2 regions of the Lutispora sp. QWL-02 genome follow, and region 2 is predicted to be linked to the other one. Evidence: a T-box and tRNA genes for the amino acid it is inferred to sense, from the RefSeq annotation. Region 2 holds a T-box; the other holds one or more tRNA genes.
What was found. A T-box is a leader RNA that pairs with one kind of tRNA and senses whether it is charged. The one in region 2 lies ahead of glyQ (glycine--tRNA ligase subunit alpha), so its partner is inferred to be a tRNA-Gly.
Positions count from the first base shown of each region.

Region 1: it encodes a tRNA-Gly, which carries the amino acid that the T-box ahead of glyQ (glycine--tRNA ligase subunit alpha) is inferred to sense. The anticodon was not compared.

Region 1 covers NZ_CM177762.1:2,521,465-2,524,670, forward strand. The annotation lists gene AC4HCY_RS11755 (class I SAM-dependent DNA methyltransferase) at 1-431, shown strand, start outside; gene hslO (Hsp33 family molecular chaperone HslO) at 495-1,376, shown strand; tRNA gene AC4HCY_RS11765 (tRNA-Val) at 1,463-1,538, shown strand; tRNA gene AC4HCY_RS11770 (tRNA-Asp) at 1,545-1,621, shown strand; tRNA gene AC4HCY_RS11775 (tRNA-Phe) at 1,627-1,702, shown strand; tRNA gene AC4HCY_RS11780 (tRNA-Gly) at 1,715-1,789, shown strand; tRNA gene AC4HCY_RS11785 (tRNA-Cys) at 1,793-1,866, shown strand; gene AC4HCY_RS11790 (DUF6873 family GME fold protein) at 2,005-2,757, shown strand; gene ytxC (putative sporulation protein YtxC) at 2,840-3,206, shown strand, end outside.
Region 2 covers NZ_CM177762.1:2,413,220-2,416,425, reverse strand. The annotation lists gene glyS (glycine--tRNA ligase subunit beta) at 1-916, opposite strand, end outside; gene glyQ (glycine--tRNA ligase subunit alpha) at 933-1,823, opposite strand; T-box leader at 1,878-2,048, opposite strand; gene AC4HCY_RS11260 (DUF4342 domain-containing protein) at 2,100-2,630, opposite strand; gene recO (DNA repair protein RecO) at 2,662-3,206, opposite strand, start outside.

The DNA.
Region 1 (3,206 bases), 110 kb from region 2:
CTATTATATGCGCCTGTGACGGTATTAATTATGTCCTTGAAGAAGATGAGCTGCTAAGCACTTTTCAAAGAGCTTATCAGCTTCTGAATGGCGGAGGAATATTTATATTTGACATCAGCAGCTATTATAAATTAAGTCGCATCATAGGCAACAATACTTTTGTTGAAGAAAAAGACGGGATATTTTACTCATGGGAAAACGAATTTGATGCAGCATCTTCTACTTTAACTATGGTATTGAATTTTTTTATTCCTGAAGACAAACTATATAATAGAATAGAAGAAGTGCATGTTCAAAGGGCTTATAAGAATAAAGAGGTTTGCGATAATTTATTCAAATGCGGATTTAATGTTTTGGAGACTCTGGATGAATTTACTTTTTTTAAAGCCCATGAAGAGAGTGAAAGGGTGTTTTTTATATCAAAAAAATAAAGATACCCGGCTTGGCTGTAATATTAGTTAAAGACGTAAAAATAATAATATATGGGAGGAAAAATGAAAGATATTATACTAAGAGGAACTAGTAATGATGGCAGCATAAGATTTTGGGCATGTACAACGATAAATATTGTTGAAGAAGCCAGGCTGATACATAATACCTATCCTGTAACAACTGCGGCTCTCGGGAGAATGTTGACTGCAGGCAGCATGATGGGAACTATGGTAAAGTCAGAAAATGATAAAATAACTTTACAAATAAACGGAAAGGGCCCTGCAGGCAATATTATTGTAGTGTCCGATAAAACAGGAGATGTAAGGGGTTATATAGGAAATCCCTTTGTAGATCTGCCGTTGAATGAAGTCGGAAAGCTTGATGTAGGGGGCGCTATAGGTAAAAACGGATTATTTACTGTGATCAAGGATTTAGGATTAAAGGAGCCTTATGTGGGGCAAGTACCGATTGTAAACGGTGAAATAGCAGAAGATGTGGCTTCTTACTTTGCAACTTCGGAACAGGTTCCGACTGCCGTGGCATTAGGAGTAAGGGTTGCAAGAGATGGTAAAGTTGATTCTGCTGGAGGCTTCATTGTTCAGGTAATGCCTGGCGCTGCAGAGGATATTATTGAGTTAATAGAGCAAAATGCTAAAAATATTAAATCTGTTACTGAGGTTATACCCCTAAATGGGGCCCAGGGACTAATCAAAGAGATAATGAAAGGTGTCGAATACAGAATACATGAAACACGAGAAGTTAGCTATAGATGCAATTGCAATAGGAACAGATTGGAAAAAGCATTGATCAGCATAGGTAAAAAAGATATCAGCGAAATAATTGCAGAACAGGGCAAAGCAGAATTGATATGCCATTTTTGCAACAAAAAGTATTTATTCAATAAGGAAGAACTGCAAGATATTTTGAAAAAGGCCACACAATGATATAGTTATTTTGATGAATTTTTCATTTTTTCACCTTGACTTTGAACTCTCTATGATGTATACTAAATCTTGTCGTCAGACATGATGGGCGCATAGCTCAGCTGGGAGAGCATCTGCCTTACAAGCAGAGGGTCATAGGTTCGAGCCCTATTGTGCCCACCATCAAATGGCCCAGTAGTTCAGTTGGTTAGAATGCCAGCCTGTCACGCTGGAGGTCGACGGTTCGAGCCCGTTCTGGGTCGCCATTAGAGCCTTGGTAGCTCAGTCGGTAGAGCAGAGGACTGAAAATCCTCGTGTCGGTGGTTCGATTCCGCCCCAAGGCACCATTTTTAGCATATGCGGGTGTAACTCAGTGGTAGAGTGTCACCTTGCCAAGGTGAAAGTCGCGAGTTCGAATCTCGTCACCCGCTCCATTAGGCGACATAGCCAAGTGGTAAGGCAGAGGACTGCAAATCCTTTACCCCCGGTTCAAATCCGGGTGTCGCCTCCAAAAATATATTTGCAGCAAGTAAAATGCTTCTTATGGAAGCGTTTTTTTGTTTTTCAATATAAATATGATTTTACTGTAATCGTTATCAGTTATGATAACAGAACTGCTAAAATATAAAATCAATATATGGAGATCAGTATGGAAAAGTATCTTAAAACGCCAAATACACCCGAATATAATATAAAGACAGTTCTGTTGGATTATAGAGCCGATGACGAGATCATATCCTCATTGTCAAGGCTGGGGATCGAGGCTATAAGGACAGATTGCTGCAATGAACTATATGAGGCAATAAACGGGCACCCTGACATGCTTGTCCATCATATAGGGGACAACGCCATGGTCATTGCACCGAATATATATGATAAGCTTGCACCAAAGCTTTTAAAAAAAGGATTTGCATTGACAAAAGGTGCTGCATGGCTTCAAAGAAACTATCCCCAAAACATAGCATATAATGTATTAAGAATAGGGAAATTGGCTTTCCACAATACAAGATATACGGATGTACAAATAAGAAATTTTTATGAAAAATTGGATATAAAGTTAGTTCATGTGAAGCAAGGATATACAAAATGCTCGGTATGTGTTATCGATGAATTCTCTGCAATTACACATGATCATGGAGTTGCACGAGTTATGGAGAATTACGGGATCGATGTTTTAGTTATAAATCCCGGAGATATTGATATTATCGGGCTTGACTATGGATTTATAGGCGGCGCGTCAGGCCTCATATCAAAAAAATGCATTGCAGTTTCCGGAACGATAAAAGGAATAAAAGATTTTAATAAAATTATGGAGTTTATAGCTTTAAAAGGCATTGATATCAAAATACTCAGCAGCAAGAAAATCATGGACATTGGCTCTATAATGCCTATAAGCTATTGATTTTTAAGGGCTTTAAGCTTATATGATAATTGAATAATTGTTACTGTAACACAAATAATACTTACAGGAAGGAGTTGAGCAGATGTACTTAACAACAATTGCCGTTAAAAATAATGATGAAAAGATAAAAAATCATATATATTCAGAGCTGGAATCCATTAAGAGAGAAGATATGAATATAACGCATGAAGAATATATAGCCGGAGATACGGTCTTCATAAGATGCGGATTGAAAGAAGGATTTATGGCAAAGCTTAAAGAGCCCAGGTCCTGTGAAGACCTTAAGTATTTGCTGGCTGAAATTTTATGTGATGTTATTATAAATAATTATGAATCAAAGATATTAAAAAAGATAATAAAAGAATATTATCTATATCTGAGCGAATACGAAAGGAATCAAATATATGAATCTTCCATCAAGATTCTTGAGGCCGAAGACAGATGTAAAG
Region 2 (3,206 bases):
CGCCATTTCTGACCGCAATAAAATTGTTCAATAGCTCTCCTTTTTCATTTTCTATCGGAAAATATCTTTGATGCTCCTTCATAGGAGTTATTATAGCTTCTTTAGGCAGCTTTAGGAAGTCCGGTTCAAAGCTTCCCAATAAAGCAGTCGGATATTCCACCAAGTAAACTATTTCTTCTAAAAGCTCCTCATCCTTTATAAGCACTCCGTTCTTTTCTTTTGCGATTTTCTCGCATTGCTTTTGTATGATTTCTCTTCTCTCGTTTTGATCTACTATCACATATTCTCTTTTAAGTATATCGAAATAGTTTTCTGCCCTATCGATCTCAACCTTATCTTTCGACAGAACTCTATGCCCTCTTGTAAATTTACTGCAGGGTATGCCGTCTTTATCAAACTCTATCAACTCATCACCATAAATTGGCATTAGCCAGCGCACCGGTCTGGCAAATCTAAAGCTCTTGTTTCCCCATTTCATGGATTTTGGAAAGCTGATGGAGGTTAGAATTTCCGAAAGCAGCTCTTTCAATACTTCTTTCGCAGCTATGCCCGAGACATGCTTTCTGCCGTATACGTATTCTGTACCGGATAATTCTTTGATATATACATTTTCCAGACTTAATCCGTTTCCCTTTGCAAAACCTAACAGGGCTTTGGTGGGATTGCTCTCAGCATCATAAGCCGCTTTTTTTGAAGGTCCCTTTAATTCTGTTTCTAAATCTTCTTGCTTTTCATCCAAAGCTTTTACATATAATACAAGTCTTCTTGGAGTACCATAGGTCTCAAGGGACTTAAAATTGATTCTATTTTCCGTAAAAGACTTTTCGGAAACTTCTTTTAATTGATCTAAGGTTTTATTCATAAACTTTGCCGGGATTTCTTCAGTGCCTATTTCAAATACCAAATCTCTGCTCAACTTTTTCTCCTCCTTCTCATTCTTTTTCGCAGGCCGCTGCCTTGCTTTTGAGAGGATAGTCCATCTCCTCCCGCTGTTTCAGATATCCTTGTGCAACCAGCCTCGCCAGATTCCTCACTCTGGATATGAATCCTGTTCTTTCGGTCACGCTTATGGCTCCTCTTGCATCCAAGACATTAAAGGTATGAGAGCATTTAAGCACATAATCATAAGCCGGAAGTATAAGCCCTTCGCCAATAACCCTCTTAGCCTCAGCTTCGTATGAGTCAAAGAACTTGAACAACAAATCAGTATCAGCCACCTCAAAACTGTATATCGAATGCTCTACCTCTGCTTTCTTAAATATATCTCCATAGGTTATCCCATTAACCCATTCAATGTCAAAAACATTATCGATTTCCTGGATATACATGGCGATTCTCTCCAGTCCATAAGTCAGTTCCGCAGATTCCAGTTCACAGTCAAATCCTCCGATTTGCTGGAAATATGTAAACTGCGTGATCTCCATACCGTCCAGCCATACCTCCCAGCCTAAACCCCATGCTCCTAAAGTCGGTGCCTCCCAGTTATCTTCAACAAATCTTATATCATGCTTTTTAGGGTCTATCCCCAATGCCATAAGGCTTCCCAGATATAAATCCTGTACATTATCAGGAGAAGGCTTTAGTATAACTTGATATTGATGGTGCTGATAAACTCTATTCGGGTTTTCACCATACCTGGCATCGGCGGGCCTTCTGGAAGGTTCTACATAGGCAACTCTCCAGGGTTCAGGACCCAATGCTTTAAGAAAAGTATAGGGGCTCATGGTTCCCGCTCCTTTTTCAACATCATATGGTTGTGCAATGATACAATTATGCTTTGCCCAATAATTTTGCAGCGTGAGAATTATCTCTTGAAATGTCATAAATTTTCCTCCTTACAATCTTATTTAGTAAAAAAAATAAAACCTTCCATCCCTGTAAGGGACGAAAGGTTATCTTCCGCGGTTCCACCCTTATTGGCCGGCTGATGCCGCCCTCTTGTTAATTAAGCTCAGGAGTGCCTTTACCACAAACGAATGCTGATTTTCACCGGCCACCAGCTCTCTAAAATTCAAGTTATAGCTACTACTCTCCATCACAGCCAATAAAATAATTCTTGTAATATAATCTAGCAAAACCAAGTTATTTTGTCAATAGCATTAGGGCAAGTCCGTATCAATTTTAGGGCAGCAATCCTCAGCAGTATTGCTATTGGTCATATTTTGCTTGGTATTTTTTACGTCTTCGGCAAAATCTTTGACTTTATCTGCTGCATTGACTATAGCATCATTGATAACATTATTTACATTTACTGTGTCTTTATTTTGCCTTTCAACTTCAATGGTGCATTTGGTCAGCAATGCGGCAGCGGTTCCCAGGGCAGTTATCTGAGGCATAACTACAGCACTTATGGCCCCGGCGGTCACCGGTATATCCAAAATTACACTATCATCCTTTTTTACTCTTATTCGATTTACATTGCCTGACTTTACCACAGCTTTCAGTTTATCTATAACTTCACTGCCTTTTACAGATACTGATTCTGTCCAGTTTCTGCCGCTTGATTCTTCAATGCTTATTAAGGCATCAACCACATTGCCGTTGGCCTGTGTCAGTGCCTCCCGGGCTTCCTTATATGAAACGCCGGTCCTGTCCCTTATTATGTCTATCTTATCCAGCGTGATATCCATTTTACCCTCTCCTTTCATTGACCAGTTATAATTATTCTCTTTCGAGACTTTTTATGTTATTGATAAAATCCATGGATTTAAATCTTTTGTCCAAATGTTTTTGGACAAAAACATTGATAATTTTATCAATCTCTATAAAAATAGTATTATCAATTTTTATCGTATTTAATCTCGAAATAGGTGTGGACAATAAAAGACCAAATGTTTCCAAAGCTCCTGGACTCAGTTTAACTGCATTTTTGTCGGCTGTAAAACAGCGGCTGCACAAAGCTCCTCCCAAGTCGATACTGAACTTCCACAAGCTTTCTTCATTACCGCAATTTGCACATTTTGAAATCAACGGCCTGAAGCCGCTTAAATCCATTAGTTGCATCTGATAGGCACATGATAATATGCCTATAGGTATTTCATCATTAGATAGATAATATAAGGTTCTTGATAAAAGCAGAAATAATCTTTCACTTTGTATATCTTCATCCGTCACTGTGTCCGCCAGCTCAGCAAAATAAACGGCATAGGAAAGCTTTAACAAATCATTTCTGATATTATAAAAGGATTCTCTAAGCTCTCCTGTGC